DNA from 2 places in the Aeromicrobium fastidiosum genome. Region 2 is predicted to be linked to the other one. Evidence: predicted binding sites of a transcription regulator. Region 2 holds the regulator's gene; the other holds the start of a gene.

What was found. The regulator LexA, encoded in region 2, represses DNA repair genes until DNA is damaged. The targets are predictions, from matches to a motif close to TCGAACANNTGTTCGA.
Region 1: the regulator LexA is predicted to act here: its motif matches at 935-950, upstream of JOF40_RS16810 (HNH endonuclease signature motif containing protein).

What each region holds. Positions count from the first base shown of each region.
Region 1 is NZ_JAGIOG010000001.1:3,358,197-3,373,730, reverse strand. Features, by position in the region: gene JOF40_RS16810 (HNH endonuclease signature motif containing protein) at 1-912, opposite strand, end outside; gene JOF40_RS16805 (thymidine kinase) at 1,098-1,763, opposite strand; gene sepH (septation protein SepH) at 1,899-2,894, opposite strand; gene JOF40_RS16795 (bifunctional proline dehydrogenase/L-glutamate gamma-semialdehyde dehydrogenase) at 3,006-6,395, opposite strand; gene JOF40_RS16790 (MFS transporter) at 6,408-7,616, opposite strand; gene JOF40_RS16785 (ferrochelatase) at 7,681-8,739, shown strand; gene JOF40_RS16780 (inositol monophosphatase family protein) at 8,736-9,542, shown strand; gene JOF40_RS16775 (DUF4193 domain-containing protein) at 9,606-9,905, shown strand; gene JOF40_RS16770 (DUF4235 domain-containing protein) at 9,880-10,365, opposite strand; gene JOF40_RS16765 (DUF3093 domain-containing protein) at 10,349-10,846, opposite strand; gene dut (dUTP diphosphatase) at 10,911-11,378, shown strand; gene JOF40_RS16755 (DUF3710 domain-containing protein) at 11,378-12,010, shown strand; gene JOF40_RS16750 (OB-fold nucleic acid binding domain-containing protein) at 12,021-12,371, shown strand; gene JOF40_RS16745 (DUF3159 domain-containing protein) at 12,376-13,047, shown strand; gene JOF40_RS16740 (potassium channel family protein) at 13,124-13,795, opposite strand; gene JOF40_RS16735 (potassium channel family protein) at 13,795-14,457, opposite strand; gene JOF40_RS16730 (APC family permease) at 14,528-15,534, shown strand, end outside.
Region 2 is NZ_JAGIOG010000001.1:2,801,895-2,817,428, forward strand. Features, by position in the region: gene JOF40_RS13870 (GNAT family N-acetyltransferase) at 1-81, opposite strand, end outside; gene JOF40_RS13875 (HhH-GPD-type base excision DNA repair protein) at 215-781, shown strand; gene JOF40_RS13880 (hypothetical protein) at 818-1,426, opposite strand; gene JOF40_RS13885 (class III extradiol ring-cleavage dioxygenase family protein) at 1,462-2,127, shown strand; gene JOF40_RS13890 (Rv0909 family putative TA system antitoxin) at 2,162-2,386, opposite strand; gene miaA (tRNA (adenosine(37)-N6)-dimethylallyltransferase MiaA) at 2,450-3,367, shown strand; gene dapF (diaminopimelate epimerase) at 3,378-4,214, shown strand; gene hflX (GTPase HflX) at 4,211-5,620, shown strand; gene JOF40_RS13910 (hypothetical protein) at 5,723-6,469, shown strand; gene JOF40_RS13915 (SLAC1 family transporter) at 6,489-7,577, opposite strand; gene JOF40_RS13920 (LysR family transcriptional regulator) at 7,670-8,602, shown strand; gene JOF40_RS13925 (hypothetical protein) at 8,691-9,263, shown strand; gene JOF40_RS13930 (ATP-dependent DNA helicase) at 9,395-11,248, shown strand; gene JOF40_RS13935 (carboxypeptidase-like regulatory domain-containing protein) at 11,288-12,880, shown strand; gene galE (UDP-glucose 4-epimerase GalE) at 12,894-13,859, shown strand; gene lexA (transcriptional repressor LexA) at 13,873-14,598, opposite strand; gene JOF40_RS13950 (SDR family oxidoreductase) at 14,682-15,518, shown strand.

The DNA.
Region 1 (15,534 bases), 560 kb from region 2:
CAGCCTCTGTGCTTTGGTCGCTGACATCGTGGTGCCGGACGTGGTGGTCGCGGTGCCTTGCCCGGTGCGGAGGTCGTCGACGTCGACCATCACCGCGACGGTCGCCGCGAGACCCCCGGCCAGAGGTAGCGCGTCGGTGGGTAGGTGGTTGATGAGCTCGGTGAAGGCGTGGCCCATCTTCTGGTCGCGGGGCAGGCCGGCCCAGTCGTCGGCTCCCATCCCGAACGATTCGGCAGCCAACTGGTTGCGGCGTGGGGCGATGATCCCCTCGATCGCTGCTCTGAGGGTGTCGGCGTCGGTGTCGGGCACGACGAAGGACCCGTGGGTGGTGCCGTCACCACGCCGGCCCATCTGGAACCTGGTGCGGGCACGGGCCCGTTCTTCCTGCGCGCGGAGTTGTTCGCCGAGGTGTTCGTCGAACCCGTCGGGGTCGATGACTTCGAGCACCCGGTTCGCCAGTCGCTGCAACCCATCCAAGTCATGCTCTGAGGCGAGCTGGATGAGGTGGGCTTCAGCGTCACCACGCTCGACGTCGCCGCACCAGTCCGGCAAGGCGGTGATGGCTTTCATGATGATCGAGGCCTGCTCAGTGCTGAGCTGACCGGACGCCCACGCGGCACGGGTGGCCTCAGTACGCTCGCCGGTGACCTTCGCCATCCCGACCAGCTTGGACGCAGCACCCTTGGTGATGTTCGCCGAGCTCGCCAGCCACGCTGTCGTCGACGTCGCACCGTCGTCCTTCGGCAGCCCCATGTCATCGGCACACCCGGCCAGGCGCGACATGACAGCGTCCAACGCGGTGCGAGTCGTCTGCACCGCCGCGATCACCTCACGGACCTCAGCACCGGTCAACGTCCATGGTTCGAGCGCAGCGACCTCATCGGTCAGGCTGGACAACTGCTCGATCAACATGCGCGAACCCCGGATGGACGACTAGAACGTATGTTCGACTCTACCCAAGAGTAGCGAGCGCGAACAGGGAACAAAGTCCCGAAATCTCTGGCATTGCAGCACCAACTCCGCCCGCTTGGGCGGTGCGCTGGCGTCCACGCGGACGGCGGCGGTGGACGCCAGCGCACCGCCCAGGCGGGCTGGGCTCAGTCGAACGGGAGCAGCTCGGGCTCGGCCAGTCGGCCGGTGGCCCGCGCCCGCGCAGCGGTCAGCGCCTGTCGGTGGTGCCGACGGCACAGCACCTCGTAGGCGACCTCGGGCGGGTCGTCGGGGGAGTCGGCCTCCTCGACGTCGCCGACCACGACGACCTCGCCCTCGGTGACCATGACGCCGTTCTCGGTGCGGGCGTTGTGGGTCGCCCGCTGACCGCACCAGCACAGGGCCTGCACCTGCAGCACCTCGGTACGGTCGGCCAGCTCGACCAGGCGCGCCGCCCCCGGGAACAGTCGCGTGCGGAAGTCCGTCAGGATGCCGAAGCAGAAGACGTCGATGCTCAGCTCGTCGACGATCTTCGCGAGCTGCTCGACCTGCACGGGGGAGTAGAACTGGGCCTCGTCGCAGATCAGGTAGTCGACCTTCGAGCCGTGGGTCAGGCTGTCGACGACGTACGTCCAGAAGTCGAAGTCGTCGTCGACCTCGACGGCCGTGTGCGACAGGCCCAGCCGGCTTGTCAGCACGGCCGTGCCGGTGCGGTCGTTGCTGACGAAGATGATGCCGGCGCGACCACGGGCGGCGTGGTTGTGGTTGGTCTGCAGCGCGAGGGTCGACTTGCCGGCGTCCATCGTGCCGGTCCAGAACGTCAGTGCTGCCACGGGCTACATCTTGTCATCGTCTGAAGTGGGCCGTGGGCCAGGCTGGGCGGCCACCTCACCAGGCTTCGCAGGCCGGCGGCTTCGCCGCGGAACGCTCACGCTTCGCTAGCCTGGAAAGGAGCTCGCTCGCTGCGCTCACTCGTCCTTGCCGAACATGATCTCGTCCCAGCTGGGGACGCGACGACGCTCGTGACGCTTCTTGCGGGGACCCATCGTGTCGGGGACGGCGACGTTGGTCTCGAGACCGTCCTCGAAGTCGTCCTGCTCGACCTCGGCCACGGGCTCGGCGTCGGCCTGCTCGGCGTCGCCGAGGGCGAGCTGTCCCATGGCGCGGCGGTCGCGTGCCGCCTTGAGCGACGACACACCCGTGAGGAGCGCCTCCTCGATGGGCTCGATCGGGTCGGGGATCTCGACCGACGAAGCGGCGTCCTCGGGGACGGACGGAGCCGCGACCTCGACCACGACCTCGTCCTCGAGGTCGACCGGACGTTCGCCCGAGCGCACCGCGTCGGCGATCGCCATGTCGGTCGAGTCGGGCAGCGCGACGTCGCCGACCAGCTCGTGGGCCATCTCGTCGGCCGGCAGCACGTAGCGGCTCTTGACGTCGAACAGGAACGTCGCCGGGGCGTCGGCGTCGTGCGGTGTGACGAGCACGGTCCAGCGACCGTCCTCGCGCCGCCAGGAGTCCCAGACGGCGTCCTCGGGAACCCCGCCGCTCGCGGCGATGTTCTCGGAGACGAGCAGGCCGAGCTGCACGCCGGCACCGCCGATGTGCTTGCGACGGATCGTGGTCTTGCGCGCCTGCTCGCACATGAACTCGCGCTCGGCGAGGACGGGTCCGGCGAAACCGTCGATCTGGGCGACCGGCACGCCGGCCGAGTCGGCGACCGACTGCGGCGACTCGCCGCGGCGGATGCGGGACTGGATGTCGCGGGGGCTGAGTGAGCTGGGCATGCGGATCTCCATCTGGCCGGAGGTGCTCCCGTCGCGCGTGGACGTGCGGGACGGCGTGCCGATCAGGGAAGAGAGGCGGTGATCAGCGGGTACGCGGTACGTCTGGCCGGTGGTGACGTCGCGCGCGACGAGGAACCGTCCGTCCTCGCTCAATCCCACGAGACTGAGATCGCGCATGCCATCGCCTCCGACGTGTGGCGGCTCCGGGTGGGCGTTCACCTGGACCGTCCTTCCATCGTAGGCGCGTCGACTGCCAGGTCTGGGCGGCGCGCCGACGTCCGCGGACGCTCAGCGCCGGGGCAGGACACGGTCGAACTCGACGTCGTGGTTGCCGAACCGGTGGTTCGTGATGGAGATCGACTGCTCCTGCAGGAACGGCAGCGCCTCGACCCGGCCGGATGGCGTGACGGCACCTGCGTAGATCGCGACATCGGGATCGCCGTCGACCGCGACGGCCAGCGCGCGGGCGTCGCCGCCGAGGAGTCGCACCCGCGGGGGCCGGGCCTCGGTGACGTGGGCCGTCCACTGCTGGTGCGTCTCGACCCGGGCGTGGGCCACGAGGCCCACGGGCAGGGGAGAGGGGCTGCTGACGGTGACCGGTGCCCCGGTGCGCGCGGCGGCCAGCAGGACGCGGACCAGCTCGGCCAGGAAGCCGTCGGAGCGGATCGTGACCGGCACGGGGACGTAGCGGAACACGTTGCGCTCGACGCCGAGGCCGGACACGTCCTTGGCGACGCCGTACTCGCGGGTCCACGCGACGTGGTCGGACTGGGCCGCGGCGAGCAGGCGCTTGTTCTCGACGGGGGTGAGATGCGGTGCGGCGGCGTCGAGGATCGCGGTGACCGCGGCCGACAACGTCGGGGAATCGCTCGTCGCACGCAGCGGTCGGGGCTGCCACGTGCCGAGGTGCGTCAGGTAGTTGGGGCCGCCGGCCTTGGCGGTCGTGCCCACCGACGAGCGCTTCCAGCCGCCGAACGGCTGCCGCTGCACGATGGCCCCCGTGATGCCGCGGTTGACGTAGAGGTTGCCGGCCTCGACCGTGTCGAGCCAGGTGTTGACCTCGTCGGCGTCGAGCGAGTGGATGCCCGCCGTGAGACCGTAGTCGGTCGCGTTCTGCCACGCGATGGCCTCGGCGAGGTCGCTGGCGTGCATGATGCCCAGCACGGGTCCGAAGTACTCGGTCGTGTGGAACGTGCTGCCCGGCATGACACCTGCGCGGATGCCGGGCGTCCACACCCGGCTGTCGGCCCCGAGCTGTCGTGGCTCGAGCAGCCACGTCTCGCCGGTGCCGAGCTCGGTGAGGCCCTGCAGCAGCTTGCCGCGGGGCGGTTCGATGACCGGTCCCATCGACACCTGCGGGTCGTCGGGGTGCCCGACCTTGAGCGACGCCACGGCGTCGACGAGCTGGCGGTGGAACCGCTCGGAGTCGGCGACCGACCCGACGACGATGGCCAGGCTCGCCGCGGAGCACTTCTGCCCCGCGTGGCCGAACGCGCTCTTGACCAGGTCGGCGACGGCGAGGTCGATGTCGGCGCTGGGCGTGATGACGATGGCGTTCTTGCCGCTCGTCTCGGCCAGCAGTGGCAGGTCGGGACGCCACGAGCGGAACAGCTGCGCCGTCTCCCAGCCGCCGGTGAGGATGACCCGGTCGACCGCCGAGTGGGCGATGAGGGCCTTGCTGAGCGGTCCCTCGTCGATCGTGACGAACCGGAGCACGTCGCGCGGCACGCCGGCCTGCCAGAGGGCCTCGACCATGACCGCGGCGCAGCGCCGCGTCTGCGGCGCCGCCTTGATGATGACACCGCTGCCGACCGCGAGGGCCGCGAGCACCGATCCGGCGGGGATCGCGACCGGGAAGTTCCACGGGGGAGTCACGACCGTCAGCCGGTCGGGGACGAACGTGGCGCCGTCGACGGCGTCGAGTCGGCGTGCGGCCTCGGCGTAGTAGTTGGCGAAGTCGACGGCCTCGCTGACCTCGACATCGGCCTCCGCGACGGTCTTGCCGGCCTCGGCCGCCATGACGGACACGAGGTCGCCGCGGCGGGCACCCAGGGCGCTGGCGGCCTGGTGCAGGATCCAGGCGCGGACGTCCGAACCCCGCGCCTGCCACAGCGCCGCTGCGTCGCGTGTGTCGTGGATGATCGTCTCGAGGGATGCGGGGCCCGGCACCGAGCCGATGCGGACGGTCTCGGCACCCACCTGGGTGTACGACGCGCGGGCGAGCGCGAGCCGAGCCCACTCGCGGTTGGCCTCGGTGGACGGATCGGTGTCGGGGGTGTTGGCGAACGTGCCCGTCGAGGGGGTCGACACCTCGGTCAGGCGGTCCTGACGGCGGTGCGGGACGGGAACCGACGTGTCGAGCGCGGCGACCGACTCGAGGAAGCGCTGGGTCTCGCGGCTGTGCAGGGACGGATCGGTCGACAGCTCGAACGCCGCCGACATGAAGTTGTCGCTGCTGGCGTTCTCCTCGAGCCGGCGCACGAGGTACGAGATGGCCACGTCGAACTCTGCAGGGCTCACGACCGGCGTGTAGAGCAACAGCTGCCCGATGTCGCCCCGCACGGCGTCGACGGGGCCGGTGTCCATCCCGAGGAGCATCTCGAAGTCGACCGCGTGGCGGACGTCGCGGTCGCCGGCCAGGAGCCACGCGTACGCGACGTCGAAGAGGTTCTGGCCCGCGACACCGATGCGCACGGCGTCGACGCGCTCGGGGGTCAGCGCCCACTGCAGGACACGCTTGTAGTTGGTGTCGGTCTCACGCTTGGTGCCCCACGTCGCGAGCGGCCAGCCGTGCATCGTGGCGTCGACCCGCTCCATCGCCAGATTGGCTCCCTTGACGAGACGCACCTTGACGGGGGCTCCGCCGGCAGCGCGTCGATCGGTCGCCCACGCCTGCAGCTCCTGCATGGCGCCCAGGGCGTCGGGCAGGTAGGCCTGCAGGACGATGCCGGCCTCGAGATCGGGGAACGACTCGAGGATCGTCGTGAAGACCGCGACCGTCAGGTCGAGATCCTTGTACTCCTCCATGTCGAGGTTGATGAAGGTCGGCTCACCGCTGGCGGCGCGCTCGTACAGCGGCGTCAGCTGCTTGACGACCCGTTCGACCGACTCGTCGAAGGCCCACATCGACAGCTGGCTGGCGACCGAGGAGACCTTGACCGACACGTAGTCGACGTCGTCGCGCTCGATCAGCGCCAAGGTGCCATCGCGGCGACGCTCGGCCTCGCCGTCGCCCAGCACGGCCTCGCCGAGCAGGTTGAGGTTGAGCCGGTCGCCGCGCGAGCGCAGCTTGGAGATCGCGCGACCCAGCTGCTGCGGCCGGGCGTCGACGACGAGGTGCCCGACCATGCGGCGCAGCGTGGCCCGGGCGACGCCCACGACGAGCGCGGGCAGCAGGAACGACACGAGAGCGCCCAGACGGAGCAGCAGCTTCTGGGTCAGCGGCAGGAAGGCGGGCAGGTCGCCCGCGAGCCGGCGCAGGTTGCGAGCGGCGACCTGGTGATCGTCAGGACGGACGACGCGGTCGACGAAGCCGATCGTGAACTCCAGCCCCTGGGGGTCTTTGAGCAGGGTGGCCAGTCGGGTCGCGGCGGCGGCGGTGCGGCGTCGCGGGCGCTTGGCCTCGGTCCATGCGCGGACGAGCTCAACGCTGCGTTCGGCCAGTGTGAGTTCGGTCATCGTGCCCCAACCTTAATGACTCTGGGGAGGTGCCGTGACCATCCCGCCGGAAGTGTCCGCTGCCGGGGCGGTCCACGCCACGATCGCGCCCATGAGCCCGGCCGCGAGCGGCACCAGGAACCCGGCTGACGCGCCGTGCCCGTCGATGACCGCGCCGACGACGGCTGCCCCCGGGGCGACGCCCACCGCCATGCCGGTCGTCGTCCACGTGAGGGCTTCGGTGAGGCGCGACGGGGGCACCGTGCGCTCGACGAGCTGCACCAGCGCGATGAGCGTCGGCGAGATCATGAAGCCGCCCAGGAACATCGCGATCGCGAGCAGCGGGATGCTCGACAGCAGCGCCATGGGGGCGAACAGCACGCCCAGCACGAGGATCGATGCGCGCACGCGGCGCAGCGGATCGGCGGCCTGCGGCAGGGCGCCGACCGCCACGCCGGCCACGAGGCTGCCCGCGGCCCACACCGCCAGCACGATGCCGGCGGCACCCTTGCGGCCCTGCTCCTCGGTGAACGCCGCGATGATGACCTCGGCCGATCCGAAGATGACGCCGAGAGCGACCGACACCGCGACGAGTGGCCACAGCCCGGGCCAGTTGATGGTCGGTCCCGAGCTGGCGCGTTGCCCGCCGGCCGGTGGCGCGGTGCCGCGCTGAAGGGCCAGGGCCCAGCTGCCCAGCATCGCGGCCGCGCCGGCGAAGACGAGGCCCGAGACGTCGGCGACCTGGAAGGTGAGGAACGTCACCAGCACCGGTCCGACGATGAAGACGACCTCGTCGATGACCGCCTCGATCGAGAAGGCCGTGTTGAGCTCGGCGCGATCGTGGATCGCGTGGCTCCACCTGGCCCGCACCATGCTGCCCGTCTGCGGCGTCGACAGGCCAGCGAGGACGGCGCAGAGCTGCGGCCAGGGGGCCGACCATCCGGCGTCGACCACGAGCAGGAACGCGGCGACGCCCAGCGCGTACGTCGCACCGACGACCCACAGCACCGGGGCCTGCCCGAACCGGTCGGCCAGACGTCCCTGCCAGGGGCCGAACGCCGCCGCCGAGAGCACGTACGCCGCGGACAGCACGCCCGCCTGGGTGAACGACCCGGTGCGCTCGTTGATGAGCAGGACGATGCCGAGGCCCGCCATCGACAGGGGGAGCCGCGACCACAGGGCCGTGAACGAGAACAGCGCCGATCCGGGGTGGGACAGGACGTTCGCGTAGGTCTTCAGCATGCGTCCCTCCCTCGACCTCGAGCCGGCCCGAGCACCCTATCCGTCCCGGTGGGAGGATGGACGCATGGATCTTCGCCCCTTCGACGCGCTCCTTCTCGTCTCGTTCGGAGGGCCCGAGAAGCCCGACGACGTCGTGCCGTTCCTCGAGAACGTGACGGCAGGTCGCGGCATCCCGCGCGAGCGGCTCGAGGAGGTCGGCGAGCACTACTTCCTGTTCGGCGGCAAGTCGCCGATCAACGACCTCAACCGCGAGCTGCTGGCGGCCCTGCGACGAGACTTCGCCGAGAACGGCATCGATCTGCCGATCTACTGGGGCAACCGCAACTGGGACCCCTACCTGCGCGAGGCTGCCGAGCAGATGGCCGCCGACGGCGTGCGGCGCGCAGCGTGCTTCGTGACCAGCGCCTACTCGTCGTACTCCGGCTGCCGTCAGTACCGCGAGGACCTGTACGCCGCGACGGACGGGGTCGCGATCGAGCTCAGCCGCCTGCGCCACTACTTCAACCACCCCGGCTTCGTGGGACCGTTCACCGAGGCGACCAAGGCTGCCGTCGACGACGCCCCCGCCGGCACCCACGTCGTCTTCGTGACCCACTCCATCCCTACCTCGATGAACGAGGCCAGCGGCGGCCCCGGCCGCGAGGCCTACGTGCGCCAGCACCAGAGCGTCGCCGACCTCGTGGCCGCCGGTGCCGGTGCCGAGTCCCACTCGCTGGCCTACTGCTCGCGCTCGGGATCGCCGCGCATCCCGTGGCTCGAGCCCGACATCAACGACCACCTGGCCGAGCTCAAGGCGTCCGGGGTCGAGTCGGTCGTCGTGGTGCCGATCGGCTTCGTCTCCGACCACATGGAGGTCATCTACGACCTCGACACCGAGGGCAAGCAGACCGCCGACGAGCTGGGCCTGCGCTACGTCCGCGCCGACACCCCGGGGGCCCACCCCGACTTCGTCGCGATGGTGCGCGAGCTGCTGGTCGAGCGGGCCGCGGTCGAGCGGGGCGAGACGACCGACCGCCCCTCGCTGGGCGAGCTGCCCCCGTCGCACGACCTCTGCCCGATCGACTGCTGCCTCAACCCGCGCTCGTCGCTGCCGGTCGTCGGCTCCGCCGCGACGCCGGCATGACCGAGCAGGTCCCGACCCGCGAGCTGTACGACCTGGCCCGGCGGGTGGGCCTGGAGGCCGCGGCCTACGTCCGGTCGGCCAGGCCCGCCGGCCGCGTCGACGTCGCCTCGACCAAGTCGAGCGACACCGATGTCGTCACCGAGATCGACGAGGCCTGCGAGCGGCTGATCCGCGAGCGCATCTTCGCCGCCCGCCCCGACGACGGGTTCGTCGGCGAGGAGGGCGACGACGTCATCGGCTCGACGGGCGTCGATTGGGTCGTCGACCCGATCGACGGCACCGTCAACTTCGTCTACGGCATCCCCATGTACGCGGTCTCGATCGCCGCCCGCCACGACGGCGAGATCGTCGTCGGCCACGTCGTGAACATCGCCTCGGGTGCCGAGTGGGGTGCGGTCGCGGGGGAGGGCGCGTGGTGCCACGAGGGCGACGACCGGCGGGTGCTGGCCGCTCCGACCGTCGCGCGGCTGTCCCACGCCCTCGTCGCGACGGGGTTCAACTACGTCCCCGAGGTCCGCGCGAAGCAGGCTGCGGCGATGGCCCGGTTCATCCCGCAGGTGCGTGACATCCGTCGCATCGGGTCGGCCGCGCTCGACCTGTGCGCGCTCGCCGAGGGGCAGTTCGACGCCTACGTCGAGCAGGGTCTGAAGCCGTGGGACCTGGCAGCTGGCGGACTCGTCGCCCGCGAGGCCGGCATCGTGCTGAGCGGGCTCGACGGCGGGCCCGACGAGCGGCTCGTCATGGGGGCGCACCCGGCGATCGCCGAGGAATATTTCGCGCTGGTCCGTGCTTGTGGGTTCTGAGTGTGAAGGCCACAGATCCGTGTGGCACAATCACGCCGGTTGTTCCGCACAGAGGGAGATTTGATGGCTACCGATTACGACGCACCGCGCAAGACAGAGGAAGAGCAGTCCGAGGACAGCATTGAAGAGCTGAAGGCGCGTCGGCACGAGAAGAACTCCGGCAAGGTCGACGAGGACGAGACCGAGGCTGCGGAGTCGTTCGAGCTGCCCGGTGCCGACCTCTCCCACGAGGAGCTGGCCGTCCAGGTCGTGCCCAAGCAGCTCGACGAGTTCACGTGCTCGTCGTGCTTCCTGGTGCACCACCGCAGCCAGCTGGCATCGGAGAAGAACGGCACGCTCATCTGCCGCGACTGCGCCGACTGACCTTCTTGGACGATGTGTGGGGAGCCGGTTCGACGACCGGCTCCTTTGTCGTTCCCGGGGTCGTGAGACCCTTCGGGCCGAGCGGCTTCATGCCCGGTGGCAGCTGCCCCGTCGACCGCACCCAGTAGGTCGCGGCGCTGCGTCGCACGCCGACCCGCACGAGCTCGACGATCGACCCGCCGACGACGGCCCAGACGACGGCCTCGCGGGTCGTGACGTCGGGGTGCCGCCCGCTGGTCGGCGGCTTCTTGCCCGTGACGACGCGCCACGCGACGGCCGAGGCCCGCGTGGCCAGCAGGCCGGCCGCGACCGACGAGCCGCGGTCCATGACCTTCCAGGTGGCGCGGCTGGGAGCCTTCGCGCTGCCCCTCGACCCCTTCTTCGGAGGGACGGACGCCGCCTCCTCGGTGAGGAGTGACGCCTGGGTGCGGGACGCCTTCTGGTTACGCCTCTTCGCCACGGTCGGTGTCTCCGTTCGTCTCGTGCGTCGTCGTCGACGCCACTGAGGGTGCCAGGGCCGCCGCGAGGTCGTCGGGGTGGCGGCTCGAGAGCAGCCAGTAGGGGGCGGGGTCGTCGGGGTCGTCGATCGTGACGACGACGCCGTGGTCGAGATAGGGCCGCGTCACCAGGTAGGCCCGCGCGTCGGCACCCGTGCCGAGCTGCGTGCGGTACGCCTGGCGGTCGAGCGACCTGGCGGTGCCGACGTGGTGGGCCTCGACGAACGCGCGTCCGACCCGCAGGCCGTCCGGATCGACCGAGACGACCATCGATCCGTAGCGCCAGACCGCGTAGCAGCCCGCCAGGGCCAGCGCGACCGTCACGACGATCGCCGCCGCCCACGTCGTCGCGATGAGGAACACCCAGCCCCACACCACGGCGAACCCGAGGGCCGCGATCCACCAGGACACCGGGGCCGACAAGCGCTCTCGATAGGTCGTCACGGTTCAACCTTGCCTCATGCGCTCGCGCCGTGCGACGCAGGTGGCATGGTCTAGGGTCGTCGCCATGCTCGACGTGACCGTGACGCGGCTCGATCCCGACGTCCCCCTTCCGTCCTACGCACACCCCGGGGACGCCGGTGCCGACCTCGTCACGACCGTCGACGTCGACCTCGGGCCCGGCGAGCGGGTGCTCGTGCCGACCGGCCTGGCGATCGCGCTGCCGGAGGGCTATGCGGCCTTCGTCCACCCCCGGTCGGGCCTGGCCCTGCGGCACGGTCTCTCGATCGTCAACACCCCTGGCACGATCGATGCGGGCTACCGCGGCGAGATCAAGGTGCTGCTGGTCAACCACGACGCGCGTGAGCGCATCTCACTGGTTCGCGGCGACCGCATCGCGCAGCTGGTCGTCCAGCGGGTCGAGCACGTGACGTTCGTCGAGTCGGGGGTGCTGCCCGGGACGGCTCGCGGAACGGGGGGTTACGGTTCAACGGGTGGTCATGCGGCCACCGACGTCCACGAGGAGAGCAGCTGATGGCACGGCGACGCAACAAGCAGCAGTCCGACGACGCGGCAGCGGCCGCGCCACCGGTCGTCGAGGGCGTGCGCCACGACGGTCCGTGGGACTCCTCGGAGCGGTCGCCCGGCGACGACGGCACCTTCGTCGACCTCGGACCGCTCAAGGTCCGCGTGCGCGTCGGGCTCGACATCCAGCTGCCCACCGACGGCGACGGCGGCGAGATCGGCTCGGTCGTGCTGGTGGCCGACGACGCCGCGCTCGAGCTGCGGGCGTTCGCGGCGACCCGCTCCGGTGGTCTGTGGGACGAGGTGCGCGACGACCTGATCATCGAGGTCGAGCGGCTCGGTGGCGAGTGCGACCAGGTCGACGGCCTGTTCGGCCCCGAGCTGCACGTGCGGGTGCCGGTCGACCTGCCGGACGGCGAGAAGGGGTTCCAGCCCAGCCGCATCGTCGGCATCGAGGGACCGCGGTGGCTGCTGCGGGCGACGTTCCTGGGCGCGGCGGGTCTCGAGCCGTCCGACGAGGGACTGCTGATGGACGCCCTGCGCGACGTCATCGTCGACCGTGGATCCGAGCCGCGCATCCCGCGCGAGTCGTTGCTGCTGACGCTCCCGCCGAACGCCACGATGGTCCCGGACGAAGAGTAGGCTCGAATTCATGGGACGTTTCAGCAGGACGCTCGAGCGGCTGTCGACCGACAACCAGGAGGCCGGCGAGCTCAAGGACGACGCAGCCAAGGCCGGGTGCCAGCTCATCTCGTCGCAGGCCGATCGGTGCATGGCCACGATCCACGGGGTCCTGCGCTCGGTGACGCTGCGGCCCGTCGACGGCGTCACGGCGCTCGAGGCAGAGCTGTACGACGGGTCCGACACCGTCACGCTGGTGTGGCTGGGTCGCCGCAAGATCGAGGGCATCACGGCCGGTCGCCAGCTCAAGGCCTTCGGCCGGATCGGCATGCGCGGCACGACCCGCATCATCTACAACCCGCGCTACGAGCTCGACGCGTGAGCCGGTGACCTCGTCCGCCCAGGCGACGGTCGAGCAGGTTGTCCGCGCGCAGCTGTCCAAGGCCCTCGGCGGCCCACGCGGCATCGTCGAGAGCGCCGTCCCGACGGCCCTGTTCACGATCCTGTTCCTCGTCACCGACCAGATCCGCCTGTCGCTGATCGTCAGCATCGCCGTGACGGCCGTCCTGCTGCTCGTGCGGCTCGTGCAGCGGTCGACGACGCAGTTCGTGCTCAACGCCCTGTTCGGCATCGGCATCGGCGCGTTCTTCGCCTACCGGGCCTCGCAGTCGGGCGGCTCCGAGGAGGACGTCGCGCGTGCCGTGTTCACGCCGGGCCTGATCTACAACGGGGTCTACGCCGCGGTCATCGTCCTGACGATCGTGGTCGGCTGGCCCATCGTGGGCTTCATGGTCGGCTCGGTCATGGGCGACCCGACGGCCTGGCACTCCGACAAGGCCATGGTGCGGCTGTGCTCCCAGCTGACGTGGGTGCTCGCCATCCCGTGCGTCATCCGCGTGGCTGTGCAGCTGCCCCTGTGGCTCGACCACCAGATCGGTCTGCTCGGCGCGTCCAAGATCGCGCTCGGCTGGCCCCTGCAGCTGGCCTCGTTCGCCGTCATGGGCTGGCTGCTGAGCCGCAACCGCACCCCGATCGAGCTGGACGACGAGCCGGTCTAGACCGTTCCTTGCGTCATAGCTTCTGAGGGTCAGGACCCACGGAAGACATGACGCAAGGGGCGGCGGCGCTTCGCGCCTAGTGCTTCGGGGGCTTCGGGGAGAGGAGCTCGCCGAGGTTGTCCTCGGCGTCCTCGGGGGTGACGAACAGCAGCTCGTCGCCTGCCTCGAGCGAGCGGTCGGCGTCGGGCGTCTCGATCGAGCTGTCGCGCAGGATCGCCACGAGGACGACGTCGACCGGCCACGGCACCTCGCTGACCCGCTTGCCGATGAACGGCGAGTCGGCCGGCATCGTGAGCTCGACGAGGTTGGCGTTGCTCTGCCGGAACGTGAACAGCCGCACGAGGTCGCCGACCGTCACGGCCTCCTCGACCAGCGCCGACATCAGGCGTGGCGTGGAGACCGACACGTCGACGCCCCACGACTCGCTGAACAGCCACTCGTTGCTGGGATGGTTGACGCGTCCGACCGTGCGGGGCACGGCGAACTCGGTCTTGGCCAGCAGCGAGATGACCAGGTTGGCCTTGTCGTCGCCCGTCGCCGAGATCACGACGTCGCACGACTCGAGCTGGGCCTCCTCGAGCGAGGAGAGCTCGCACGCGTCGGCGAGCAGCCACTGGGCCTCGGGCACCAGCTCGGCGCGGATCGAGGCGGGGGACTTGTCGATCAGCAGGATCGAGTGGCCGTTGCCGATGAGCTCCTGGGCGACCGAGCGCCCGACGGCGCCCGCTCCCGCGATGACGACGCGCATCAGCTGTCCTCCGGTCCGGCGTCGAGGGCGGCGTGCGACGCCTCAGCGGTCGACTCGAGCATGAACAGGCTCAAGTAGTCGCCCTCCTGGATCACGGTGTCGGGCGTCGCGATGAGCCCGGTGCCCAGTCGCGTCAGGTAGGCCACGCGCACGCTGGCACTGGCCTCGAGCTCGGCGATGCGGTGCCCGATCCAGCTGAACGGCGCGTAGACGAGATCGAGCCGGACATCGCCCGACTGGTCGCGCCATGCGGGCTCGGAGCCGGCGGGGACGAGGCGGCGCAGCACCTGGTCGGCGGCCCAGGGGACCGTCGCGACCGTGGGGACGCCCAGGCGCTCGTAGACCTCGGCGCGGCCCGGGTCGTAGATGCGGGCGACGACGTTCTCGATCTTGAACTGTTCGCGGGCGACCCGCGCGGAGATGATGTTGGAGTTGTCTCCGCTGGAGACGGCCGCGAAGGCGTCGGCGCGCTCGATGCCGGCCTTGACGAGCACCTCGCGGTCGAAGCCCATGCCGGTCACGGTGATGCCGTCGAAGCCCGGGCCGAGACGGCGGAACGCGTCGGGATTGATGTCGATCACGGCGGTCGTGTGGCCGCGGGCCTCGAGGCTGCGCGTGAGGGTCGAACCGACGCGTCCGCAGCCCATGATGACGATGTGCACGGAGGCGACGCTACACCGACGCGACCGCTCGTGCGGACGAGAGCCACCCGCAGGTCTAGCATCATCTCTCGTGGGAGTCACCGAGGTCGCCAAGCGTGCATTGGTCGGGCGGAAGCTCCGGAGCGAACAGCTCGGTGAGACGCTCCTGCCGAAGCGCATCGCGTTGCCGGTCTTCGCCAGCGACGCACTGTCGTCGGTGGCGTACGCGCCCGACGAGATCTTCCTGACCCTGTCGATCGGCGGGCTGTCGGCGTACGCGTTCAACTGGAAGATCGGCATCGCGGTCACCCTCGTGCTGATCACGGTCGTCGCGTCGTACCGGCAGAACGTCCACGCCTACCCCAGCGGCGGCGGCGACTACGAGGTCGCGACGGTCAACCTGGGACCCACGGCGGGCCTGACGGTCGGCAGCGCACTGCTGGTCGACTACGTGCTCACCGTCGCGGTGTCGATCTCGTCGGGGGTGCAGAACGCCGCCTCGGCGCTGCCGTGGCTCGAGGGGCACGAGGCCACGGCGGCGTCCGTGCTGGTGATCCTGCTGATGGCGATCAACCTGCGTGGCACCAAGGAGTCGGGCTCTGCGTTCGCGATCCCGACGTACCTGTTCATGGTCGCGATCCTGCTGATGGGCCTGTGGGGTTACGCCCGCTACCTCTTCGGCGATCTGCCGACCGTGCCGAGCGCGCAGTACGACATCGTCCCTGAGAGCCAGTTCGAGCAGGGCATCACGGGTGTCGCGATGGTGTTCCTGCTCGCCCGCGCGTTCTCGTCCGGCTGTGCCGCGCTGACCGGTGTCGAGGCGATCAGCAACGGCGTGCCCGCGTTCAAGAAGCCCAAGAGCAAGAACGCCGCCACGACGCTGCTGCTGCTCGGCACGCTCGCCATCACGATGCTCATGAGCATCATCGTGCTCGCAGACCTGATGAAGCTGCGCTACGTCGAGGACCCGGCCACGCAGCTGAAGCGAGTGAGCGACGGGGTGCTGGCGGGCGACGCGTACCAGCAGGACACCGTCATCGGCCAGCTCGCCAAGACGCTCTACAGCGACTTCACGCCGCTGTTCTACTTCACGATCGC
Region 2 (15,534 bases):
AGCCGTCGCCTCCGCCCAGATCTGGGCGGCGACGCGTTCAGCGGCCGCACCGCTCTCGACGTCCACGATCAACTGGGTCACGAACGCAACTCTCGCAGGTGCGCTCCAGCAGCGATGTGTGACGTTCTGCACCGGTCTCGGCATCGGACCGGTGCAGAAGCGCACAATTCGCGTGAGGGGCGGCGCGGACGCGCGTGGGTGACAGGATGAGCGCATGCCGATCCAGATCGCCCAGGGCGCCCACGCCGACCAGGTGCTGACCGACAGCCCGTTCGCGCTGCTCGCCGGGATGCTGCTCGACCAGCAGTTCCCGATGGAACGGGCGTTCGCCGGTCCGGCCAAGGTGCTCGACCGGTTCGGCACGCTCGACCCGGCTGCGATCGCCGAGGCCGATCCGGAGGCGTTCGCCGACCTCTGCGCGACTCCTCCCGCGATCCACCGCTACGGACGCTCGATGGCCGGTCGGCTGCAGGACCTCGCCCGCATCGTCGTCGACGAGTACGACGGTGACGCGGCACGCATCTGGACCGAGGCGAAGACGGGGGAGGCGCTGCTCAAGCGGCTCAAGGCGCTGCCCGGGTTCGGTGAGCAGAGGGCGAAGATCTTCACGGCCCTGCTGGCCAAGCAGCTGGACGTCAAGCCGCGCGGATGGACGACCGTCACGGGCGACTACGGCCGCAAGGGCTTCCGGTCCGTGGCCGACGTCGTCGACGCCGAGTCGCTGGCCAAGGTGCGGGCGTTCAAGCAGAAGGCCAAGCAGGCCGCACGCGACTCAGCCTGACAGCCCTGAGCCTGACGCCACTCAGCCTGACGACACTCAGCCTGACAGGGCGTCGGCGTCGGGCGCCGTCAACGCGACCGGCACGGTGCACGTCGGCACGAACGGCCACACGTCGTCCATCCGATCGGTGATCGGATCGCCAGCGCGGTCGACCGGCACGACGAGGGACGCATTGGGATCGCTCAGCAGCTCGTCGGCCAGCTCGGCTCGGGCGTCGACGAGACTCTGCCAATCGTCGAGCCACTGGTCGGCGGGCGGATCGGCGAGGATCTCGTCGGCCCGCTTCGACCGGATCGCCGCGATCATGACCTCGACGGCACGGTTCTGGTCGCGGATCGCGTCGGACTGCTGCTGGGCGGTGCCGTAGACCGGCATCGACTCGACGGTCGACTCCATCACGACGCACTCCTCCGCGATGGTCTGCGTGAGGGCGTCGTCATCGATCGTGGTGGGGGAGGTCGACTGCGCGATGGCCACCCCGATCGTGATGATGCCCGCGACGGATCCTGCCGCGACCACCGCGAGGACCACGCCGAGTGCCACGAGGGCGGCGGTGCGCCGACGGCTGTTGCGTCGCGCCGGGGGAGCGAACTGCCAGGTGCTGTGCGCCGGCGGGTACGCGGGTGTCTCGTGAGCATCGACCACGGTGTCATCGTGCCATGCCGGGTAGCGTTCGACCCGTGATCGTCGCCGCTGCCGTCTGCCCGCACCCGCCCCTGCTGGTGCCGGAGGTCGCACCGGGCACGACCGACGAGCTCGCCGACCTGCGCGCCGCCTGCCACGCCGCGGTCGGGACGCTGACGGCGATGGAGCCGGACCGGATCGTGGTCGTCGGGGCGGGCGAGCTCGACCGCGATCTCGACGAGACCGCCGGCGGCACCCTCGCCGGCTACGGCGTCGACCGGCGTGCCGGCGGAGACGACGTTCTGCTGCCGCTCAGCCTCACGATCGGTGCCTGGCTGCTCGACGAGGCGGGCTGGACGGGCCCTCGCACGTACTCGACCGGCCGGCCGGCGATCGACGCCGGCAGCCGCGTCGCCGTCCTCGTCATGGCCGACGGCAGCAACGGACGCTCGGAGAAGGCACCGGGATTCCTCGACGACCGGGCCGAGCCGTTCGACGCGTCGATCTCGTCGGCGCTGGCCGGCGGCGATCCCGCCGCGCTCGTGGCACTCGATCCTGCGCTCGGAGCCGAGCTGGGTGCCAGCGGCGTCCCGCCGCTGCGCACCCTCGGCACCATCGTGCTGGACGCAACGAGGGGTGCCTCCGTCACGGCGCACCTGCGCTACGACGGGGCACCCCTGGGCGTCGGCTACGTCGTGGCCGACTGGCTGCTCACGACCTGACCGCCGCCGGCAGCCCGACCGCTGCCCCGACCGGCTACGGCTTCTTGCGACCCTCCTCGGCGAGCTTGTCGGCGGCCTCCTTGGCCTTGCCGGCGGCACCGTCGATCTTGGCGTCGTACTTGCCCTTGGTGGCCTTGCGCGCCACGCCTGCGGCCTTGTCGATGCCCTGGTCGATCTTGGCGTTCTGCGTCGCTGCCAGGTCGGCCGCCTTCTCCTTGAGCTCAGGGGCCTTCTTCTTGAGGTTGTCCAGGAATCCCATGACTGCTCCTCGTGCGTCGGTGTGGTCGTGCGTGACCATCACGGTACTGCGACAATTCAAGCCATGCCCGAGCGAAATCACGTCGTCGCCGTCGTCGGGCCGACTGCCTCGGGCAAGTCGTCGCTCGCCCTGCGGATCGCCCAGCGCCTGGGCACGGCCGAGGTCGTCAACGCCGACTCGATGCAGCTCTACCGCGGCATGGACATCGGCACGGCCAAGCCCAGCATCGAGGAGCGGGCACTCCTGCCGCACCACCTGTTCGACGTCCTCGACGTCACCGAGGACGCGAGCGTCGCCGAGTTCCAGCAGCAGGCACGCACTGTCATCGCCGACCGCCATGCCCGTGGCGTGACGCCGGTGCTGGTGGGCGGGTCCGCCCTGTACGTGCGGGCCGTCCTCGACCGGCTCGACTTCCCGGGCACCGACCCTGCCGTGAGGCTCTGGTGGGCAGGCGAGCTGGAGCGACGGGGCCACGAGGCGCTGCACGCCGAGCTGGCCAGGCGTGACCCCGCGGCGGCCGCGCAGATCCTGCCGACCAACGGCCGGCGCATCGTCCGCGCGCTCGAGGTCGGCGAGCTGACGGGACGGCCGTTCGTCGCCTCGATGCCGCCGCTCGAGTCGATCTACGACGACCTGACGATGCTGGGCCTCGACGTGCCGCGCGACGTCCTCGAGCCGCGGCTGTCCGACCGGGTCGACCAGATGTGGGCCGACGGCTTCGTCGACGAGGTCAGGGGTCTGCTGCCTGCCGGCATCGAGGGCAGCCTGACGGCGTCGCGGGCTCTCGGCTACCAGCAGATCCTGGGGTTCCTGCGGGGTGAGATGACCGAGGACGAGGCGAGGGTGGCGACCGTGACGGGCACGCGCAAGTTCGCCCGCCGACAGGACCGGCTGTTCCGCAAGGACCCGCGCGTTCACTGGCTCCCGTCGGGTGCCGACGACCTGCTCGAGCGCGCCATGTCGCTCGTGGCACCGCGATAACATGGGAGATATGACGTTCGCATGGCTCAAGGGGCACGGCACCGAGAACGACTTCGTCCTGCTCCCCGACCATGACGGCACGGTCCACGGCGATCTTGACGCGTCGTTCGTCGCCGCACTGTGCGACCGCCGGCGCGGCATCGGGGCCGACGGGGTCCTGCGCGTCATCCGCAGCAGCGCGATCGGCATCGAGTCGGCCGGCGAGTGGTTCATGGACTACCGCAACGCCGACGGCTCGATCAGTGAGATGTGCGGCAACGGCACCCGGGTCTTCGCCCTGCACCTGGCGGACGAGGGCCTCGTCGACCCGTCGCAGCCGTTCGTGATCGGCACGCGCGACGGCGACAAGACGATGTCGTTCGACCTGTCGACAGGCTCGAGGGGCCACTCGATCAGCGTCGACATGGGCGTCCCGCACGTGCGCGACGTCTCGAAGGTCTCGGCTGCCGGAAATACGTGGGAGGCGCAGGACGTTCGTACTGGTAATCCCCATGCCGTGGCCTTCGTCGACCGGCTGGACGAGGTCGGCCCGCTGCTGACCGAGCCCGACTACGACCAGGCCGTGTATCCCGACGGCGTCAACATCGAGTTCGTCGTCCGCGAGGGCGATCGCCACGTGGCGATGCGTGTGCACGAGCGCGGTGCGGGGGAGACACGTTCGTGCGGCACCGGTGCGTGCGCCGTGGCGGTGGCCGCCGCCGTGGCCGATGCGGCGCAGCGACCCGTCACCTACCGGGTCGACGTGCCCGGCGGCACGCTGCACGTCACGTGGGATGCAGACGACCACATCACACTCACCGGCCCCGCAGAGATCGTCGCGCGGGGCACCATGGAATGGACTGCATGACCGACACTTCGACAGGCTCAGTGGGCAATGGCCCGCAGCAGCAGGGCACCGACGGGCTCGAGCTCGAGGAGCGGCAGTCGCTGCGGCGTGTCGCCAACATCCGCACCGAGCTCGAGGACATCACCGAGGTCGAGTACCGCCAGCTGCGGCTCGAGCGGGTCGTCCTGGTGGGGGTCTGGACCGAGGGCACCGTCGAGGACGCCGAGAACTCGATGGCCGAGCTCAAGCTGCTCGCCGAGACGGCCGGCTCCGAGGTGCTCGACGCGCTGATCCAGCGCCGCCAGAAGCCCGACCCGGCCACCTACATCGGCTCGGGCAAGGTCGAGGACCTGCGCGCGGTCGTCGAGGCGACCGGTGCCGACACCGTCATCTGTGACGGTGCGCTCGCGCCCAGCCAGCTGCGCAACCTCGAGGACAAGGTCAAGGTCAAGGTCGTCGACCGCACGGCGCTGATCCTCGACATCTTCGCGCAGCACGCCAAGAGCAAGGAGGGCAAGGCCCAGGTCGAGCTCGCCCAGCTGCAGTACCAGACCCAGCGGCTGCGCGGCTGGGGTGGCAACCTCTCCCGTCAGGCCGGTGGACAGGCCGCGGGCGGCGAGGGCATCGGTGGACGAGGTCCGGGTGAGACCAAGCTCGAGACCGACCGTCGTCGCATCCAGATGAAGATGACCAAGCTGCGCCGCGAGCTCAAGGAGCTCGGCAAGGCCCGCGAGACGAAGAAGGGCAACCGGCAGCGCAACGAGATCCCGTCCGTCGCGATCGCCGGCTACACCAACGCCGGCAAGTCGAGCCTGCTCAACCGGCTGACCGATGCAGGCGTCCTGGTCGAGAACGCGCTGTTCGCGACCCTCGACCCGACGACGCGGCGCACGCAGACGTCCGACGGTCGCGTCTACACGCTGTCCGACACCGTGGGTCTCGTGCGCAACCTGCCGCACCAGCTGGTGGAGGCGTTCCGGTCGACGCTCGAGGAGGTCGCCGAGTCCGATCTCATCCTGCACGTCGTCGACGGCTCCGATCCAGACCCCGAGGGACAGATCAGCGCGGTGCGCCAGGTCATCCTCGAGGCGGGTGCCGCCGAGGTGCCCGAGCTCGTCGTGATCAACAAGGCCGACGCCGCCGACCCGCTCGTCCTCAAGCAGCTGCTGGTGCGCGAGCCGCACGCCGTGGTCGTCAGCGCCCGCACGGGCGAGGGCATCGACGAGCTGCTGAGCGCGATCGAGGCCGATCTGCCGCAGCCGTCGAGTCGCGTCGACATCGTGCTGCCGTACGCCCGCGGCGACCTGCTCAACCTGATCCACACGCAGGGCGAGATCGAGTCGCTCGACCACGAGGCCGATGGCACGCACGTCGTCGCGCTCGTCAACGGCGCGCTGGCCAACGAGCTGGAGCAGTACTCGGCCTGATCGGACGGCCTGAGAAGTTCCCGGCGATCCGACCCATCCACGGGTGCGTCGGTGCCGAACTGTGAGCAATCAGTGTTACCTACCTCACAGAAGGTCGTCCCCATGCGTCCCAGCATCAAGGTCACTCCCGCATTCGTCATCGCCTCGCTCGCCCTCGTGGTGGTCGCTTCCGGCGGCACCGCCTATGCCGCCACCAAGATCGGCTCCGCCGAGATCAAGGACAACTCCATCCGCGGTGTCGACGTCAAGAGCAACGAGATACGCAGCTCCGACATCAAGAACGGCGCGCTCCGCGCCCAGGACTTCGGCCCCGGCGTCCTCCAGCAGGGCCCGAAGGGCGACAAGGGTGCCACCGGTCCGGCCGGTGCCGGCCGCTGGCTGCTCGTCGACGCCAGCGGAGCGATCGTCGCGCAGTCGGGTGGTTTCAGCGTCGCGTCGGCCTACAACGCCATCCCCGGCACCACGCCGCCCGGTGCTGTCGGCAACGTCTACATCAACGCCAACGAGGACCTCAGCAACAACGCCATCTCCGTCTCGATCGCCCTGCAGAACAAGACCGAGCAGGACGCGGAGAGCACCCCGGGCGCGGGCAACGTCAACGGTCGCGCCGACGCCGCCGACGCCAACCCGGAGTTCTCCGGCGAGATCACCTCGACGGTGTGCGGCATCACGAACGTCGTCGCCTGCGCGCCGGCCGGCACGGACAACCGCAAGCACCTCGTGGTCAGCCCGCGACTCAGCGACGGCCGGGTCACGACGGACGCGAACCGCAAGCGGTTCTACGTGACGATCACGGGCGACTCGACGGATCTCGTCGCGACGCCGGACATCCCGGCCAAGGCCCTCTAGGTCGAACGTCGGGTGTGAGTCACCCGCGCCTGGTCGGCGGTGCCAGCAGTACACCGCCGACCAGGCCGCGCACCGTCAGCGCCGCGACGACCGTCCAGGCACCGACCAGTGCGACGAACAGGCCGGCGGCGAGGGCCGACAGGACGTCCGAGCCGGTGGCGACGGCAAGGCCGGACGTGCCGGTGACCACGGTGCCGACCGGGAACGTGAACGACCACCAGGTCAGGGCGAAGGGGAGTCCATCGCGGATGGCACGGGCCACGATCACCGCGGCGACCAGTGCCCACGTCAGGGCGACCCCCACGGCGGCGCAGCCGTAGCCGAGCGCGACGGCCTGAGCGGTGCCACCGGCGAGCCCGCCCAGCACGTGCGCCGCAGTGGCCGACTGGCCCAACGGCCCGAGGACGATGACCAGCGTCGGGATGCTCGTCGGCTCCCCGATGTGCCCGTCCAGCGTGCGACGGACGATCGTGAGCAGCAGCGGGGCGCTCGCGACCAAGGCGACGGCGAAGAACGCACAGCATCCGACCTTCATGGCGGGTCGCAGGCTGGCAGCCAGGTGCGGGACGAGCAGCGCGCCGGTCGCGGCGCTGACCATCGGGGGGACGACCGGCATGAGCCATCCGCCGAACGCCGGCCCGCCATAGGGGTCCGCTCCGCGCAGGGTGCGGCGGGGAATGCTGATCAGCGTCCACAGGCCCAGTGCCGTGCCGGCAGACCACAGGACGACATCGACGGCTACGGCAGCGCCGAGGCCCACGAGGTCGACCCCGACCAGCAGTGTGGCCGCCCCGACGGTCATGAGTGCCATCGCGGGCGCACCGTAGAAGTGGGCAATGACGGGGTGCTCGACGTGGCCGCGTGCCGTCGAGGGACGCAGCCCCCACTGCGCCGCCGTCGCTGCGCCGACCGCGAGCAGGAGCAGCGACGCCAGGGCCCACATCACGATTGACAGCGCGTGGAGACCGCGGGCGTGGACCGGCAGGCCGGCCGCGGCGGTGGCGACGATGCCGGTGCCCATGACCCACGTGAACCAGTGCGGCCCGACCGCCGACAGCGCGTCGTCGGACGAGCCGCGTCGCAGGCCGAGGGAAACGGTCGTGGTCATGAGTCCACTGTCGTCCGGGACGCCGCCCGGCAGTAGAGGCAGATCGGCGTGCATCCACAGGGTCGACCTGTGGGTGGGCGTACGCTGTCGACGTGCCGCCCAGCCCCCACCTGCCCGATGTCGCAGCCCTCGCGCTGCTGGTCGAGGTGGCGCGCCTCGGCAGCATCGGTGCGGCCGCCCGCTCGCACGGCACGACGCAGCAGGCTGCCTCCGAGCGACTGCGGTCGCTCGAGACCCAGGTCGGCTTCGCGGTGCTGCGCCGTGGCGCGCGGGGATCGACGCTGACGCCGTCGGGCACGGTGCTGGTCGAGTGGGCGTCGCGTCTGCTGGAGGTCGCCGACGAGGTCGACGGTGCCATCGCCACGCTGCGCGACGACGTCCGCCGCGAGCTGCACGTCGCCGCCAGCATGACGATCGCCGAGCACCTCGTGCCGCGGTGGCTCGTGCAGCTGCGCCGCCGACAGGTGCGAGAGGGCGTCCCGCCGACCACGGTCAGCCTGCACGCGGCCAACAGCCGGGACGTCGTCGCCGCGGTCGTCGACGGATCGGCCGACCTCGGCTTCGTCGAGGGCACGGAGCCGCCGAAGGGCAAGGGCCTCGCCGTCCGCGACGTCGGGTCCGACGAGCTCGTGCTGGTCGTCGGAGCCGACGACCGGCTGGCCGCGACCCGCCGGGCGCTGGGCCCGCAGCTGGTCGCCGGCCTGACGCTGACCAGCCGCGAGGTCGGATCGGGCACCCGCGAGGTGGTCGAGCGCGCCCTCGCCGAGCACGGCCTGGAGATGGCACCGCCCGAGGCCGAGCTCACGACGTCCACCGCGGTGCGCTCGTCGGTGCGGGCCGGGGGAGCGCCGGCCTTCCTCAGCTCGCTGGTGGTCGAGGGCGACCTGGCATCGGGGCACCTCGTCGCGGTGCCCACGACAGGTCTCGACCTGCGGCGCACGTTTCGCGCGGTCTGGGCAGGGAGCGACGCGCCGCCAGCCGGGCCCGTGCGCGAGCTGCTCGGGCTCGCGAGTGCCGCGGGCTGATCGCACGGGCCGAGAACGCGGGAAAACCCCACTGTTCGGACGGCCCTGCGGCGAGCAGGATCAGGAGACCCCGACCCAAGGAGCTCCCATGTCCGCACCGTCCCGCACGCGCCGCGACAGCTGGTGGCGCACCGCGCCCGTCCTGACCATCGCGGTGCTGGCCCTCGTGATGTCGACCGCCGGTGGTGCGTACGCCGTCGCCAAGAACAGCATCGGCAGCAAGCAGCTCAAGAACAATGCCGTCACCACGACCAAGATCAAGAAGAGCGCCGTGCAGTCGTCCGACATCCGCGACGGTGTGGTCACGGGGGCCGACGTCAAGGACGGTTCGCTGACGGCCGGTGACTTCGCGCCCGGCCAGCTGCCGCCCGTCCCAGCCGGATCCAGCCGCATCTTCTTCGCGAAGGTCGACGCGTCCGGGCTCCTGACGGCCAGGTCGCCGGGTGTGGTGTCTGCCAGCAGGGCAGGCACCGGAACCTACGACGTCCAGCTGACCTTCGACGCCTCGCCGTGCGGGGTCACGTCCTCGGCGACGACCTCCAACCGCAACACGGGTGCCGTCACGGTCAGTGGCAACCAGGTCGAGGTCGTCGCACGCGACGTCACCGCGGGAGGGGCGCCCTTCGCCGACGCGGCGTTCAGCCTGATGATCGTCTGCTGACGCGGCGGTGTGGACGGCGTCGCGTGACGTCGGAGCGCCCCGGATAGCCTTCGGGGGTGCCTGACATCCGCGACGTCCTCCACGCCGCCGTCGAGGCCGTGGGCGGCGAGGACCGTCCCGGCCAGATCCAGATGGCCGAGGCGGTCAAGCACGCCCTCGACTCCGGCGAGCACCTGCTCGTGCAGGCCGGCACGGGCACCGGCAAGTCGCTGGGCTACCTCGTCCCGAGCCTCCTGCACGGCAAGCGCGTCGTCGTCGCGACCGCGACGCTCAACCTGCAGCACCAGCTCGTCGAGCGCGACATCCCGGCACTCAAGGACGCCGCCCGGGCGACGCTCGACAAGGTCCCGCATCACGCCGTCGTCAAGGGGCGCAGCAACTACGCGTGCCTGCATCGGGTGCGCGAGGGCGCGCCCGACGACCAGGGCACGCTCGTCGAGATCCCTGACGGATCGCTCGGTGCCGAGGTCGTCGAGCTGCGCGAGTGGGCCGAGGAGCAGGCCGCCGCGGGGCACACGGGCGATCGCGACTCCGCGCCGTCCCACAACGACCGCGCCTGGCGGCAGGTGAGCGTCAGCCACCGCGAGTGCCTGGGTGCGTCCCGCTGCGCGCACGCCCTCGAGTGCTTCGCCGAGCTGGCCCGCGAGGACGCCCACAGCGCCCAGGTCGTGGTCACCAACCACGCCCTGCTCGCGATCGACGCGATCGACGGCGTGCCGATGCTGCCCGAGTACGACGCCGTCGTCGTCGACGAGGCGCACGAGCTGGCCGCCCGCGTCACGCAGGCCTCCACCGACGAGCTCGACCCCGTCATCGTCGAGCGAGCAGCCCGACGCGCTCGTGCACGCATCAGCTCGGGGGAGGGTGACGACCTCACCGACGCCTCCGACGCGCTGGCCGACATCCTGGCCCGCACCGAGGCCGGACGCATCGACGAGCTGCCCCAGCCCCTGCACGCCGTGCTGTCGCTGGTGCGCGACTCAGCGCGAGCGTGCCTGTCGGCGTTCCCCAAGGAGGACAAGGGCGAGCCCGACGCCGCCCTGCAGCAGGCCAAGGGCATGGTCGACGACGTCCGCAAGATCGCCGAGCGCATGGCCTCCAAGATCGAGACCGACGTGCTGTGGATCAGCGACAACCGCGGCAACAAGCAGCTGCACATCGCGCCCATCGACGTGTCCGGCGCGCTGCGCGACAAGCTCTTCGCCGACAAGACCGTCGTGCTCACCAGCGCGACCCTCAAGCTCGGGGGCGGTTTCGAGCCCGTCGCGCGGTCGCTCGGCCTGTGGGGGGACGACCCGCCGTGGGCGTCGCTCGACGTCGGCTCGCCTTTCGACTACGCCAAGCAGGGGATGCTGTACGTCGCCCGACACCTGCCGGCCCCGGGCCGCGACGGCCTGGAGGAGGCGCAGCTCGCCGAGATCACCGATCTGATCGAGGCGGCGGGCGGCCGCACCCTCGGGCTGTTCTCGTCGCGCCGCGGTGCGGAGAAGGCGGCCGAGGAGGTGCGCGAACGTCTGCCCGACCTCGACATCTGGTGCCAAGGCGACGCCCAGCTGCCCGAGCTGGCCCGGCGGTTCGCCGAGTCGCCCAGCTCGTGCCTGTTCGGCACCCTGAGCCTGTGGCAGGGCGTCGACCTGCCCGGCGACACGTGCCAGCTGGTCATCATCGACCGCATCCCGTTCCCGCGGCCCGACGACCCGCTCATGAGCGCGCGACAGAGGCTCGTCGAGAAGCGCGGCGGCAACGGCTTCATGACCGTCGCGGCCCAGCACGCGGCACTCCTGCTGGCGCAGGGCACGGGACGGCTCATCCGCCGGGCCACCGACCGGGGCGTCGTGGCGGTGCTCGATCCCCGCGTCGTGACGGCACGTTACGGGTCGTTCCTGACCGCCTCGATGCCCGACATGTGGCGCACGACCGACCGTGCGACGGCCCTCGCGGCGCTCCGGCGGCTCGATGAGGCCGCTCTCGCCGCATCCGGCTGATATTGTCATCGGGTTGTTCGCCTAGCCTTCGGGGATTCCATGAAGTTTCGTCCTGCACTCCTGATCCCTGCTGTCGGCGCTCTCGTCGCCGGCCTCCTGGTCGCGTCGCCGGCCGAGGCGGTGGGGTCACAGGTCATCACCGGCACCGTGGCTGGCCCGGGCGGTGCCGGCAACGTCGGACCCGTGCGTGTCGAGCTCATCTCGGTCGACCGCGGCGGCAACACCCGGGTCGTGCGCTTCGTCAACAACATCCCCGACGGCGGTGCCTACTCGTTCAGGGTCCCGCTCAACGGCAAGAAGAAGACCAACAAGCTGTCCCGCCCGTACCGGCTGCGCATCGTCGCGGCACCGTCATCGGGCGAGGCCCGCTCCTGGTACTGGCGGGGTCGCACGGGCGCACCCACGACCGGCGGTCGCCACCTGCGTGACGCCACGGCCATCACCGCGACGAAGTCGGCGCCGTTCCGCGCCGACTTCCGCTACTCCTCGATCGGCGGCACCGCGCCCAACGGCACGCGCCTGACCGTGACCGCGGCACCCCCCACCTACTCGGGCGGCAACGACGCACGCCGTGAGCTCGACATCCCGGGCTGCGCCAACACGTATGCCACCACCCAGGTGACCGGCGGCTCGTACCGCGTCGACTTCCTGCCGTTCTCGCCGGGCGACAAGCGCTTCATGGTCGCGGCCCGACTCGGCACCGACGAGCGCTGGAACAACTCCTTCGGCAGCTGCTTCGACGTCCAGGACTACCGCTACTCGCGGTCCAACATGATCGCCCTGGACCAGGGCGGCACGAACTACCCGGTCAGCGTCGGTGCCAGCGGCAACCAGCTCACGGTGCGCGGGACGTTCAAGGGCTTCAAGGCCACGCCCCAGGGCGACCGCTGGGTCACGCTGCGCGAGGCATCGCCGCGGGTGCCGATCCTCGACTCGCCGATCGTCGCCGAGAAGCAGGCCGCCAGCAGCACGGGCAGCACGACGTTCTACAACGTCGCCCCGGGTCGCTACTACGTCGAGCTCGGCCGCCGCACCGGGTGCGCCGACTGGTACGCCAGCCGCTACACCAACAACAACACGTACTTCAAGGGCCTCGACCGCGGCTCCGAGCGCTGGAAGACCTTCCCGTACCTGAGCAAGTTGTCCGGCGGCGAGAACAGCGGCCTCGAGGGCATCGCGCGCCGCGTGCAGCCCAACCCCGCGACGTCGGCGGCACAGGGCCGCAAGCCCGCCGGCGGCAAGGGCTGGATGTACCGCAAGCACTGCAAGGCGCTCGGCGCAGGCGCGATCAAGGTCGTCGAGATCGGCTCACCCGGCTCGGGCGAGAAGCGCACGTCGCTGGTCTCCAAGCGCGGCGGTGTCGTCAAGGGTCACGTCAGCCGTGCCCCCGGCCGCACCAACAAGGAGATGATGGTGACGCTGTCGTCGACCGACGGCAAGCGCGTCCTGCGCACCGACCTGACCGACGGTGCCGGCAACTTCTACGTCGCCGGCCTGGCCCCGGGCCGCTACAAGGTCACGGTCAACGCCGACTCGTGGCGTGGAATCGGCCGCACGTTCAAGGGCCGCCACTTCGTCACCGTCAAGTCGGGTCGCACGCGCAACGCGGGCAACCTCCGCTTCGGCGACTGACCACCTCGCCTGCATGACCGTCCTCGTCACCGGCGGTGCCGGCTACATCGGCTCGCACGTCGTGCGTGCCCTCGGCGCCGCCGGACTCGACTGCGTCGTCGTCGACGACCTGTCGAGCGGTCATCGACAGTTCGTGCCCGACGGCGTGACGTTCGTCGACGCGACGATCCTCGACGCAGACGTCGTCGCCAAGGCGATGGTCGAGCACGAGGTGCAGGCCGTCGTCCACCTCGCGGGCTACAAGTACGCCGGGGTGTCGGTGCAGCGTCCTCTGCACACCTACGAGCAGAACGTGCAGGGCACGGTCGCGGTGCTGCAGGCCATGCAGGAGTCGGGCGTCGACAACATCGTGTTCTCGTCGAGCGCTGCGGTGTACGGCACGCCCGATGTCGACCTCGTGACCGAGACGACGCCGACCGCGCCGGAGTCGCCCTACGGCGAGACCAAGCTGATCGGTGAGTGGCTGCTGCGCGATGCTGCACGCGCCTCAGGGCTGCACCACACCTCGCTGCGCTACTTCAACGTCGTCGGGTCGGCGGTGCCGCACCTGTACGACACCAGCCCGCACAACCTCTTTCCGCTGGTCATCGAGGCGCTGCTCGAGGGACGCACGCCCCGCATCAACGGAGCCGACTACCCGACCGCCGACGGCACCTGCGAGCGCGACTACATCCACGTCGCGGATCTCGCTGACGCACACGTCGTCGCGGCGCGCCGGCTGCTCGCAGGGGAGCCGGTCGAGCCGGTCTACAACCTGGGCAGCGGCGACGGCGTCTCGGTGCGTCAGATCATGGATGCCGTGGCGCGGGCGACGGGCATCGACTTCGAGCCCGAGATCGGCGAGCGCCGTCCCGGTGATCCGGCGCGCATCGTCGCCTCCGGCGAACTGGCGTCGCGAGACCTCGGCTGGACGATGCGCCACTCGATCGACGACATGGTGCGCAGCGCCTGGGAGGCGCGTCACGCCCACCCGGCCTGAGCGGCCTCCTGCCTCAGACCCGGCGGATGACGGCGGTGACCTTGCCCAGGATCGTGGCGTGGGTGCCGTCGATGGGGGAGTAGTCGTCGTTGTGCGGCAGCAGCCAGACCTGGCCGTTCTTGCGCTGGAAGGTCTTGACCGTGGCCTCGCCGTCGAGCATCGCCGCGACGATCTCGCCGTTCTCGGCGTCGGGCTGCTGCCGGATGACGACGTAGTCGCCGCTGCAGATCGCCGCGTCGATCATCGAGTCGCCGGAGACCTCGAGCATGAACAGCGTGCCGTCGCCGACCAGCGACTTGGGCATCGGGAAGATCTCCTCGACGCGCTGCTCGGCCAGGATCGGTCCGCCGGCGGCGATGCGTCCGACCATCGGGATGTTGACCGCCGTCGGGGCCGCATCGTTGATGCCGGTCTCGTCGATGTGCCCGTCGTCGGGCGTGGCGCTCATGGACCGGCGAGCCGCCATGACGTCGGGCAGGAAGATCTCGAGCGCCCGGGGACGGTTGGGATCGCGCTTGACGTAGCCGAGCGCCTCGAGGGCACGCAGTTGGTGGGCGACCGACGAGGTGCTGGTCAGACCGACCGCGGCACCGATCTCACGCATGCTGGGCGGGTAGCCGCGCTTCTCGATCTCGTCGCGCAGGAACTCCAGCACCTTGCGCTGGCGGGCGGTGAGCCCGGAGGAGTCGGCGGGGCCGTCGGGCAGCTCGGTGACGTCTGCGGTGCGCTCATCGGTCATGGCCCGACCCTAGCCCGCGCAGGGGGGTCAGTTCAAACATATGTTCGATGGCGTGTCGCCGGCGTGTCGCCTACCTTGGCGCGATGCCCCCGTCCCGCACGACACCCACACGTCCCCGTTCCGCCGTCGTGACGGGAGCCGCCCGCGGCATCGGACGGGCGACGGCCGTTGAGCTGGTGCGCCTCGGCTACGAGGTCGTCGTCAGCGATCTTGACGCCGTCGGTGCCGCCGCGACGGCCGCCGAGATCGGTGCCCACTCAGGGATGGCGCTCGACGTGCGAGACCCCGACGCCAATCGGCAGGTCGCGGCCGTGGCGAGGGACATCGCGCCCCTCGGGGCCTGGGTCTGCAACGCGGGCGTCGCCTTCGACAGCGATCTGGTCGACCTGACCGACGGTCAGGTGCGGCTGAGCGTCGACGTCAACGTGCTGGGCGTCATGTGGGGAATGCGCGCCGCGGCGGACGTGTTCCGCGACCAGGCGGCGATCGGCGTACGGGGCGGCGAGATCGGCGTCGTCGCATCGCTCAGCGCCCACGCGCCCGTCCCCAACCTCAGCGTCTACGCGGCGACCAAGGCGGCGGTGCTGTCGTTGACGACATCGGTCGCGTCCGAGCTGCGCGCCGACGGCATCCGCGTCCACGCGGTGTGCCCCGACGGCGTCGCGACGGCGATGGTCGACGGCTTCGACGTGCACGGCGGCACGCGTGCGATCCTCGCCGCCGGCGTCATGCTGACGCCCGAGCAGGTCGCCCGCGAGCTCGTCGCGATGTTCGGCACGCGCCGCGTCTACCGCACGATGCCGGTGTGGCGGGGCGTCGTGGCGCGCGCGGCGTCGCTGTCGCCGGCCGCGTCGATGCACGCCGACCCGCTGCTGCGTCGCATCGGGGCGCGCCGGCTCCGCAGGGCGGGTCTGCGCTGAGCCTCGGGGAGGACGC